DNA from 2 places in the Lysinibacillus sp. VIII_CA genome. Region 1 is predicted to be linked to the other one. Evidence: riboswitches for the same ligand, from Rfam matches in the RefSeq annotation. Region 1 holds a riboswitch; the other holds the start of a gene.
The links. Region 1 has a riboswitch for glycine ahead of gcvT (glycine cleavage system aminomethyltransferase GcvT). Riboswitches for the same ligand answer to the same signal wherever they lie in the genome.
Positions count from the first base shown of each region.

Region 1 (5,325 bases):
ATACCTTACTAGAAGCGTTGTTTCAATTAATTGTGTTTGCGCTTATTTCTCATCTTTTTGTCCTAATTATGCTGTGGTATGCTGAAATGACCTCAACTATGCAATCGGATGAACAGGCGAAATGGGAGCTGTTTGTGTATGATTTCAATAAAGGTCTAAAGGATATTTTAGCGTTCTCCGTACGAGAGGATCAAAAAAGAATATCTTTTCAGACTAGTGAAACAGTCCACTATATTGATTGCTATCGTACTATTATTCGTGAACAAGTAAATGGAGGACATGTTCCCATGCTAAATGGCATTCATAAATGTCACTTTACCTATAGCGAAAATAGGCTGACTGTGTCGGTGGAAATGCCTAGTGGTATGAAAAAGGAGCGAACCTTCTATGTGCCAATTATTGAAAAATGACAGAGGGGCTATATTTTTAATCGCAATTGCATTATTATTTCTTGTAACTACTTTTCTTCTTGCGTATTGTATGTCATATGAAATGCAATTTCGAACTTATGACGGGCTCGAAAAATTGAATGTTAAAGCTACGATAAATTTATTGGGACAAATTTTGTCAGACAGTGTAGAATCGTAGTTATAAGAAGGTGATTCGAATTGCGAAAAATATATTTGGTTGGTTTTATGGGCAGTGGAAAAAGTGCTTTAGGAAGACGTTTAAGCTTTTTATTAAAGATGCCATATTATGATATGGATCATGAAATAGTGAGACAGCAAGGAATGTCCATCCCGCAGATATTTGAAAAGTACGGAGAGGCCCATTTCCGAAAAATAGAAACAGAATTTTTGAAAAGTTTCCGTGACGAGGCTTGTATTATTTCTACGGGCGGTGGAGTTGCGATCAATGCTGAAAATCGAAAAATTATGAGGCGTAGTGGCTTAGTATTTTTTTTAGATGCTTCGTTTGAGGATATTTATAAACGAGTTCAGCATGATCCCAATAGACCAATCGTACAAAGTTCGACTAAAGAGGAGCTAGAAAATCTGTATCATTACAGGAGAAAGTTTTATCGTGATGCAGGGCATATTCAGGTCTTGACAGAGGGCAGAACCATTCGTCAAATTTTAGAGTATTTAGTGTTTCAAGTAAAAAGGCTTAAAAACGAACGATAAATAATTAACAACCGTTTAATGTTCGTCTTTTATTATCTTTTAAAAAATGATTGCCTTTTCAATGCATTTAATGTTAGGATATAGACAAATAAGTAACTAAATGTTCATTGAATACTAAATAGTACCAAGATGTATCTTGGGCGGATGATTGTACGGGGAGAGAGCGTGGTTAGACGCCACCGAAGGAGCAAGTAGCAATGGCTATGAATCTCTCAGGTAAAAGGACTCGTATAAGACGCAACTCTGGAGAGAGCTGTAGTATAACAATAGCAGCCACCAAAGGGGAAAGCCGACTAATTGGCAGTATCAACCATGCGAGTTAGTCTGGTGTAACTTTCAGGTGCAAGGACAGAGAATCCCGAAAAGGGGTTCGTCTGTCTTTTTTTATGTCTATAGGTACTCTGTAAAAGCTTTACATTGCCGAGCCATGACTGTACCAATACAAAAAGCAGACGAACTACTACCAGTAAAAATGTAACTAACAATAAGGGGGCAAAAAAGAATGACGAATGAATTAAAACGTACACCTCTATTTGAAGAATACGCGAAATACGGTGCTAAGACGGTTGACTTCGGTGGATGGGAATTACCAGTTCAATTCTCTTCTATTAAAGATGAACATGATGCAGTACGTAATCGTGCGGGATTATTTGATGTATCCCATATGGGTGAAATTTTAGTAACAGGTCCCGATGCATTAAATTTTTTACAAAATCTTTTATCCAATGATGTTTCAAAAATAGCTACTGGCCAAGCACAATACACAGCTATGTGCTATGAGAACGGCGGTGTAGTCGATGATTTACTAACGTATAAGTTAGCTGATGACCACTATTTATTGTGTGTGAATGCAGCTAATATCGAAAAAGATTACGATTGGATGCTGGAAAACCAACATCAATATGATGTGACAATTGACAATCAATCAGATGCCTATGCACAAATTGCCCTACAAGGACCTTTAGCAGAGGAAGTTCTTCAATCCTTAACTTCAACTGATGTTAGTGCTATTAAATTTTTCCGATTCCAAGAGAATGTAGAAGTCGCAGGACATAAAGTACTAGTTTCACGTAGTGGATACACAGGAGAAGATGGCTTCGAATTATATGGAGCACCCGAAGACATTAAAGCATTATGGGGTAAAATTTTAGATGCTGGTCAAGACAAAGGTGTTGTCCCTGCAGGTCTAGGCTGTCGAGATACACTACGTTTTGAAGCGGGTCTGCCACTTTACGGTCAAGAATTATCAGCAACCATCTCTCCTCTTGAAGCAGGTATCGGCTTTGCTGTGAAATTAAATAAAGAAGATTTTATTGGTCATGATGCATTAGTAGCTCAGAAGGAAAATGGTCTTCCACGCAAACTAGTCGGCATTGAAATGATTGATAAAGGGATTCCACGCCATGGCTATAAGGTGTTTAAGGATGGTAAGGAAATTGGTGAAGTTACAACAGGAACACAGCTTCCTTCCTCAAAACGTAATGTTGGTCACGCGTTAATTGACAGTCAATTCGCAACAATCGGAAATGAAATGGAAATTGAAATCCGTGGAAAGCAACTAAAAGTAGTTACAGTTGAAACACCGTTTTATAAGCGTTCAAAATAATAGTTGAAAAGAGGGACCTACATTTATGAAACATCGTTATTTACCAATGACGGAGCAAGACCAAAAAGAAATGTTAGACGTAATCGGTGTATCCTCAGTTGATGAATTATTCGAGGATATTCCAGAGAAAGTACGTTTTAAAGGCCTTTATGACATCAAAGCAGCGAAATCGGAATCTGCTTTATTAAAAGAGTTAACAGCACTTGCTGCTAAAAATAAAGACACAAATGCGAATGTATCATTTTTAGGTGCTGGCGTTTATAACCACTATAAGCCAGTAATCGTGGATCATGTTATTTCTCGTTCAGAGTTCTATACAGCTTATACACCCTATCAACCTGAAATCTCACAAGGTGAGCTTCAAGCTATTTTTGAATTCCAAACAATGATTGCAGAGCTTACTGGTATGGATCTTGCCAACTCTTCTATGTATGATGGAGGTACAGCATTGGCTGAGGCAGGGATGTTGGCAGCAGGTCATACACGTCGTAAGAAAATTTTAGTATCTGAAACGGTACACCCAGAATATCGTGATGTTGTGGCTACATATGCCTACGGTCAATCTATTGAAATCGTAACAATTCCACATAAAGATGGTGTGACAGATATTGCAGCTTTAAAAGAGCTGATTGATGACAACACAGCAGCAGTTATTGCTCAATATCCAAACTTCTTTGGCCAAGTTGAGGATATTCAAGTAATCGGGGATATCGCGCATGAAGCAAAAAGCTTATTCGTTGTGTCGTCTAACCCACTTGCCCTAGGTATTTTAACTCCTCCAGGCAAACTAGGTGCTGATATATGTGTAGGTGATGCACAAGTTTTCGGTATCTCTGAAGCATTTGGTGGTCCACACTGTGGTTTCTTTGCAGTCACAACTAAATTAATGCGTAAGGTACCAGGACGTCTTGTTGGTGAAACAGTCGATGGTGAAGGTCGTCGTGGTTATGTATTAACCCTTCAAGCGCGTGAACAACATATCCGTCGCGATAAAGCAACCTCTAATATCTGTTCGAACCAAGCGCTTCTTGCACTTGCAGCTTCTGTAGCGATGACAGCTCTAGGGAAACAAGGTATTCGCGAGATGGCTACACAAAATATTGCGAAAACACGTTATGCAAAAAATGCCTTTGAAGCAGCAGGCTTTACAGTAGCATTCCAAGGTGCACATTTTAATGAAATCGTAGTGAAAACAAATAAATGTGTGAAGGAAATCAATAAAGGCTTGATTGAAAAAGGTATTATCGGTGGATATCCTTTAGGTCAAAATTATGACTCTCTTAAACATCATGTGCTAATCGCAGTGACTGAATTACGCACAAAAGAAGAAATTGATGCACTAGTTGCAGAAATGGGGGCTCTTCATGCATAACGAAAATCAAACACTCATTTTTGAAATTTCAAAAGAAGGCCGCGTTGGCTATAGCTTAGAAGCGCTTGATGTACCTGAAGTAGATTTAGCAGATGTATTACCTGCCAATCTAGTACGTTCAGAGGCAGCAGAATTACCTGAAGTATCTGAGCTTGATATCATGCGTCACTACACAGCACTTTCTCGTAGAAACCATGGAGTAGACTCTGGCTTCTACCCACTTGGCTCTTGTACGATGAAATATAATCCAAAAATTAATGAAGCGGTTGCTCGTTTTTCTGGCTTTGCCAATGTTCACCCACTGCAGGATGAATCAACAGCACAGGGTGCTATGGAGCTCCTTTATGATCTACAAACGTCGTTAGTGGAAATTACTGGGATGGATGAAGTGACATTACAGCCAGCAGCAGGCGCGCATGGAGAGTGGACAGCATTAATGATGATTCGTGCTTTCCATGAAGCAAATGGAGAAGGTCACCGTAACAAAGTTATCGTCCCTGACTCTGCTCACGGAACTAACCCAGCTTCAGCAACAGTAGCAGGCTTTGAAACAATCACTGTTAAATCCGATGATAATGGCTTAGTTGATATCGAAGACCTTCGTAAAGTCGTTGGTGCTGATACAGCTGCATTAATGCTAACAAACCCGAATACGCTTGGGTTATTTGAAGAAAACATTATCGAAATGGCAGAGCTTATTCACTCTGTAGGCGGGAAAGTTTACTATGATGGCGCAAACTTAAATGCTGTTATGAGTAAAGCACGTCCTGGCGATATGGGCTTTGACTGTGTGCACTTAAATCTGCATAAAACATTTACAGGTCCACACGGTGGTGGTGGTCCAGGCTCAGGTCCAGTAGGCGTAAAGGCAGATTTAATTCCATTCCTACCAAAGCCAGTCCTTGTAAGAACGGAAGAAGGAGCATACCATTTCGATTACAACCGTCCACAATCTATCGGACGAGTAAAACCATACTATGGTAACTTTGGTATCAATGTACGTGCTTATACGTACATCCGTACAATGGGTCCAGATGGCCTAAAAGCTGTTACGGAATATGCTGTATTAAACGCCAACTATATGATGCGTCGTTTAGAGCCATTCTACGATCTTCCATATAACCGACATTGTAAACATGAATTTGTTTTATCTGGTCATCGCCAAAAGAAATTGGGCGTTCGTACACTAGATATCGCAAAACGTCTGTTAGACTTTGGCTACC
Region 1 is NZ_JBNFXM010000010.1:137,753-143,077, forward strand. Features, by position in the region: gene comGF (competence type IV pilus minor pilin ComGF) at 1-410, shown strand, start outside; gene ACP3VS_RS15025 (shikimate kinase) at 609-1,124, shown strand; glycine riboswitch at 1,269-1,362, shown strand; gene gcvT (glycine cleavage system aminomethyltransferase GcvT) at 1,627-2,730, shown strand; gene gcvPA (aminomethyl-transferring glycine dehydrogenase subunit GcvPA) at 2,756-4,102, shown strand; gene gcvPB (aminomethyl-transferring glycine dehydrogenase subunit GcvPB) at 4,095-5,325, shown strand, end outside.

Region 2 (5,325 bases), on a different contig from region 1:
TCATTTGTATTGTGTCGCTTGTGACGCTAAACGATCAAAAGGGAGCATTATTGAAAGCATAAAGAACAAATTGGAGGGACAATTATGAGATTTCAAGAGAAAATTTCTACATTGATTGAGGCAAAGAAGGAAGCGAGTGTGGCCTTAAGCGATGCGATTTGGGCAGTACCGGAGCTTCATTTTCAAGAGAAACAATCGATGCAATATATGAAAGAGGCACTAGAAAAAGAGGGTTTTCAAGCTGAGGTTGGCGTGGCTGGTCTTGATACGGCGCTGGTCGGAACATTTGGCTCAGGAAAGCCAGTTATCGCCTTTTTAGGGGAATACGACGCACTCCCAGGCTTGAGCCAAAAGGGTGGTGTTACCAATCATGAGCCTCTAGAGAATGGCGGAAGCGGTCATGGCTGTGGCCATAATTTGTTAGGAACAGGAGCATTTGCAGCAGCTGTTGCAGTAAAGGATTATTTAGAGCAACATCAGCAATCTGCAACCATCCGTTTCTACGGTTGCCCTGCCGAAGAAAATGGATCTGGTAAAGCTTATATGGCGAAAGCTGGCTTATTCGATGATGTAGATATCGCCATTTCCTGGCATCCTGGTACTTTTTCAACGGTGATGACTTGTAGCTCTCTTGCAAACTATGCCGTTACATTTAAGTTTACAGGTAAAAGTGCTCATGCAGCAGCTGCTCCTCATCTTGGAAGAAGTGCTTTAGATGCTGTTGAGCTTATGAACGTTGGGGTAAACTACTTACGAGAGCATATCATTCCAGAAGCACGAGTGCATTATGCTATTACAAACTCTGGTGGTTCATCTCCGAATGTTGTTCAACCATATGCCGAAGTTACCTACTTAGTGCGAGCACCTAAAAAGCAACAAGTGCAAGAAATCTATCAGCGCGTTGAAAATATTGCAAAGGGTGCAACGCTTATGACAGGCACTTCCCTAGAAATTGATTTCGAAGGTGCTGCTTCTAATTTAATAACAAATAAGACACTTTATGATGTCATGTATCAACAAATACTTGAAATTGGCATGCCAGACTATACAATAGAAGATGAACAGTATGCTCAGGCTATTTTCCATACGTTTTCTCCTGAAGTACAAGCCTCATCATTGGTCGGTCTACATAAAGGCGATGTACAACAATTACAAGGAAAAGTTATTGCTGATCATATTCCTCGTATACTCCCTGAATTTATTATGGGTGGCTCTACTGATGTGGGAGATGTCAGCTGGAATGTGCCAACTGTTCAATGTACAACAGTATGTATGGCATTAGGAACACCATTGCATACTTGGCAAGTTGTTTCTCAAGGTGTCACGCCAATCGCCCATAAAGGTATGCTACAAGCTGCTAAAATTATGGCGTGTACAGCGATTGAGTTATTGGCTAATCCAGTACTAATTGAAGAAGCTAAAAAGGAATGGCAAGAACGTCTTGATGGGGAGACGTATAAATCGTTAATTCCGGAGGGGACAATGCCTCCAAAGCTATAAAAGAATAGCAAAAATATGGATAGAGTCTTCATAGGAGAACTATGAAGACTCTGTTTTTGCACATTTTGAAAGGAGTCCACAGTAATGACAACACAACCTAGTCACGATCAGCTTGTGGCACAATGGGTAACACAGTTTCGCTCTGCTGCTAAAGAAGGACAGTGCGCTAACTATATCCCTGCATTAGCTAAAAAAGACCCGAATCAATTAGCTATAGCTATTATCGGAACTGAAGGGCACGAAATGAAAGCCGGGGATACGACTGAACTATTTACGCTTCAGAGTGTTTCTAAAGTAATCACCTTTATATTGGCCTGTATGGACAGAGGATTGCCATATGTATTAGAAAGGGTAGATGTTGAGCCGACAGGGGATACATTCAACTCCATTATTCGTTTAGAAAGTCATCAACCAGGAAAGCCCTTTAATCCAATGATTAATGCTGGGGCGATTACTGTTTCCTCTATGATGATGGGAAATTCACCACAAGAGAAAATTGACAAAATCCTGCATTTTTTAGAGCAAATCATAGGCAAACCTTTAAGTATTAATGAGGAAGTGTTTCAATCAGAGTGGCAAACAGCGAACCGTAATCGAGCACTAGCCTACTACCTCAAGGATTCTGGTTTCTTAGACTGCCCAGTAGAAGCGGCTCTTGAGGTTTACTTAAAGCAATGTGCGATTGAAGTCAATGTATCCGATTTAGCGATGATTGGTTTAGTTATTGCCAATGATGGCTATCATCCGCTATTAAAGAAAAAGTTATTTCCTAAACAAGTGGCGAAATTAGCAAAGGCTTTAATGGTGACATGCGGTATGTACAATGCTTCAGGAAAATTTGCAGCATTTATTGGACTTCCTGCTAAAAGTGGTGTCTCCGGTGCCATTCTTACAGCTGTGCCTGGCCATGCAGGACTAGATTCACCCTTTCCTGCTGGCTGCGGGATAGGTATTTATGGACCAGCCATTGATCCAATCGGGAATAGTGTCGCAGGTGTCCAATTACTGAAACATTTAGCGACAGAATGGGATATGACCATTTTTTAAAAAGTAGAAGATGACTTCAGAGCTTAGTCTGAAGTCATCTTTTTTTCATTTTATATAGAATAAATAAGGCAATAAACCAAATAGGTGTTAGTAGCAGAGCTGTACGTGTTGCCTCGGAAATAAACATCACAATTAATAGAAAAGTAAAAAACGCAAGCACTACATAGTTGATAAAAGGTGTCAGCGGTGCTTTAAAGCTTGAGGCCTCATGAAGGGCACGATTTTTCCGTTTATAGATAATGTGAGAAATGATGATAATACTCCACACCCATATGAAGCAAATCGCACTAATAGTCGTAACGATACTAAAGGCATTCTCTGGCATTAGCTTACTTAACAGCGCCCCCACAGAGACAACAATTGCGGAAATAACTAGCGCGTTACTGGGAACACTATTTTTATTGAGCTTAGCAAAAGCAGGTGATGCTTGTTTATTTTTACCAAGATTAAAGAGCATGCGACTTGTTGAAAATAAACCACTATTACCAGCAGATGCGGCTGAAGTAAGCACGACAAAATTAATAATACCTGCAGCAATTGGAATACCTGCTAACGTAAATACTTGGACAAATGGGCTGCTTGCGGCAGACATTTCATACCATGGGTTGATACATAGGATGACAAATAGTGCCCCTACATAAAAGAGTAAAATTCGAAACGGTATTTTATTAATAGCTGAAGGAATGTTTTTTTGTGGGTTTGCAGTCTCGGCTGCCGATACGCCTACTAATTCCACACCGACGAAAGCGAAAACGACCATCTGAAAGGCCATTAAAAAGCCATATACGCCATTTGGAAACAGGCCGCCGTGAACCCAAAGATTATCTACTGAAACTGTTCCAGAGCTTGTTTGAAAGCCTGTCACTAACATAATAAGCCCAAGGATAATGAGTGCCACAATGGTAATCACTTTAATGATTGCAAACCAAAATTCTAACTCCCCAAATAGTTTGACCGTCAATAAATTCAGTAGTAGCAATAATACTAAACAACCGATAGCGGGAACCCATTGGGGAATATTAAACCAATACTGTGTATAGACTCCTACAGCAATAATATCTGCCATCGCTGTCATGATCCAACAGAACCAGTATGTCCAGCCTGTTACATATCCTGCCCATGGTCCTATGTATTCGGAGGCAAAATCCGTAAATGATGTATATCCTGAATTCGATAATAATAGTTCGCCCAATGCACGCATAACAAAAAAGAGTGCCGTTCCGACAATTAAATAGGCAAGAATGATGGAAGGCCCTGCTAACGCAATGGCTTTCCCGGAGCCTAGAAATAAACCGGTTCCTATTGTTCCACCAATGGCAATAAGCTGCACATGACGATTTTTTAATTCACGTTTTAATTGTTGCTGTTCCACGTTAATCCCCCCAAAGATGCATAAAAAATGATGACTGGAAAAATAAAAAGAGACTAGTTGTGACACTAGTCTCGGAAAAACGTCAGAATAACAAATACCATTTGACCACGGATGCTTCATCAAATCATCTTAATCTTTGTGTGGCATCGCTTAAAAAAGCTGTTATTACTCCTCTGTCCTTTTGCCTGAGATAGTGAACCCTTCGGCGACGCAAATGCGCTCTCTCCAGAACTGCTCCTGCTATAGTTTGATCCATAGCATTCATAGCTAATTAATTTTTATACTTAATATTATTTTAAGATATTATATATCCTAGCAGTGCTATTCCAATTATTCAACTATAAATTTATATTATTTTCAGAAAAATAGAAGAATGCAGTGCATACATGAAAAATACTAACGAAAATTAGTATTTTTGGACATACAAAATTTCTCCTATTATGTGAAAATGAATAAATTTGAAAGGCTTCTGGGAAGAATGATGAAGACCTTCAAAGTAGGTTCAAATAAGGTGGGACGAGGAAGCGGATGGCATAGTATGAACAAGCACCATAAATAGACACTTAAAATTTTGCAATAGATATAATATAGTAGAAACTCTGAATTTTTTGTATAAAAAGAAGTCGTCTCCTAGTTCTTTGAGACGACTTTTTTAGGGAAATATTAATATTTTTTGGTTTTTATTTTACCTGTCCAAGTTTTGAAACCGCCTTGAAGTTGGTAAATTTGGTTGTACCCACGTTTTTTAAGAAATAGTGCAGCACGTGAGCTACGGCCTGTATTTTGACAGTATAAATATACTGGTAAATCTGGGCGAATTTCTTTATAACGTTGACGTAGTGTTGTGGAAGGAACGTTTCGTGCTCCAAGAATGTGACCAGCATCAAATTCTTTTTGTTCACGAACATCGATTAGCTGTGCTTTACGATAGCCTTCAATAAATTGTTCTTGTGTTAAGTTGGTTACAGCTTTTTTGAGTCGTAGTGCATTAATACCGATGTATGCAATTATGACTACTAAAACGACACCGATTGTGATAAGTATGTCCAAGATTTTCTTACCCCTTTCTATCTTCTTTATTATTATAAAAGATGCGCTAGCGATAGTCCAATGAGTTTGATAAAATTAACTAGATTGTGGCGAATTCGTCTATCTCGCTTCAAAAGCAACAACTTGAACGGTAACGTAATCTTCGTTAAGGTTGAACCACAGGTGGGGCCTGAGGTACTTTTATAAATTGTAGGAGATGAACAAATGACAACTTGGTATTTTTTAAATTCAGGGAAATGTAGTCCGTCTTTTAATATGGCACTAGATGAAGCATTACTTGATTGGCATAGTGAGGGGTTAATTCCACCAGTCATTCGTTTTTATGAGTGGGAACCAGCAACACTATCAATTGGTTA
Region 2 is NZ_JBNFXM010000003.1:17,599-22,923, forward strand. Features, by position in the region: gene ACP3VS_RS05475 (MFS transporter) at 1-62, shown strand, start outside; gene ACP3VS_RS05480 (M20 family metallopeptidase) at 85-1,500, shown strand; gene ACP3VS_RS05485 (glutaminase) at 1,585-2,547, shown strand; gene ACP3VS_RS05490 (amino acid permease) at 2,582-3,919, opposite strand; glycine riboswitch at 4,083-4,158, opposite strand; gene ACP3VS_RS05495 (rhodanese-like domain-containing protein) at 4,583-4,969, opposite strand; gene ACP3VS_RS05500 (lipoate--protein ligase family protein) at 5,174-5,325, shown strand, end outside.
Region 2: another riboswitch for glycine. It lies ahead of ACP3VS_RS05490 (amino acid permease); the one in region 1 lies ahead of gcvT (glycine cleavage system aminomethyltransferase GcvT).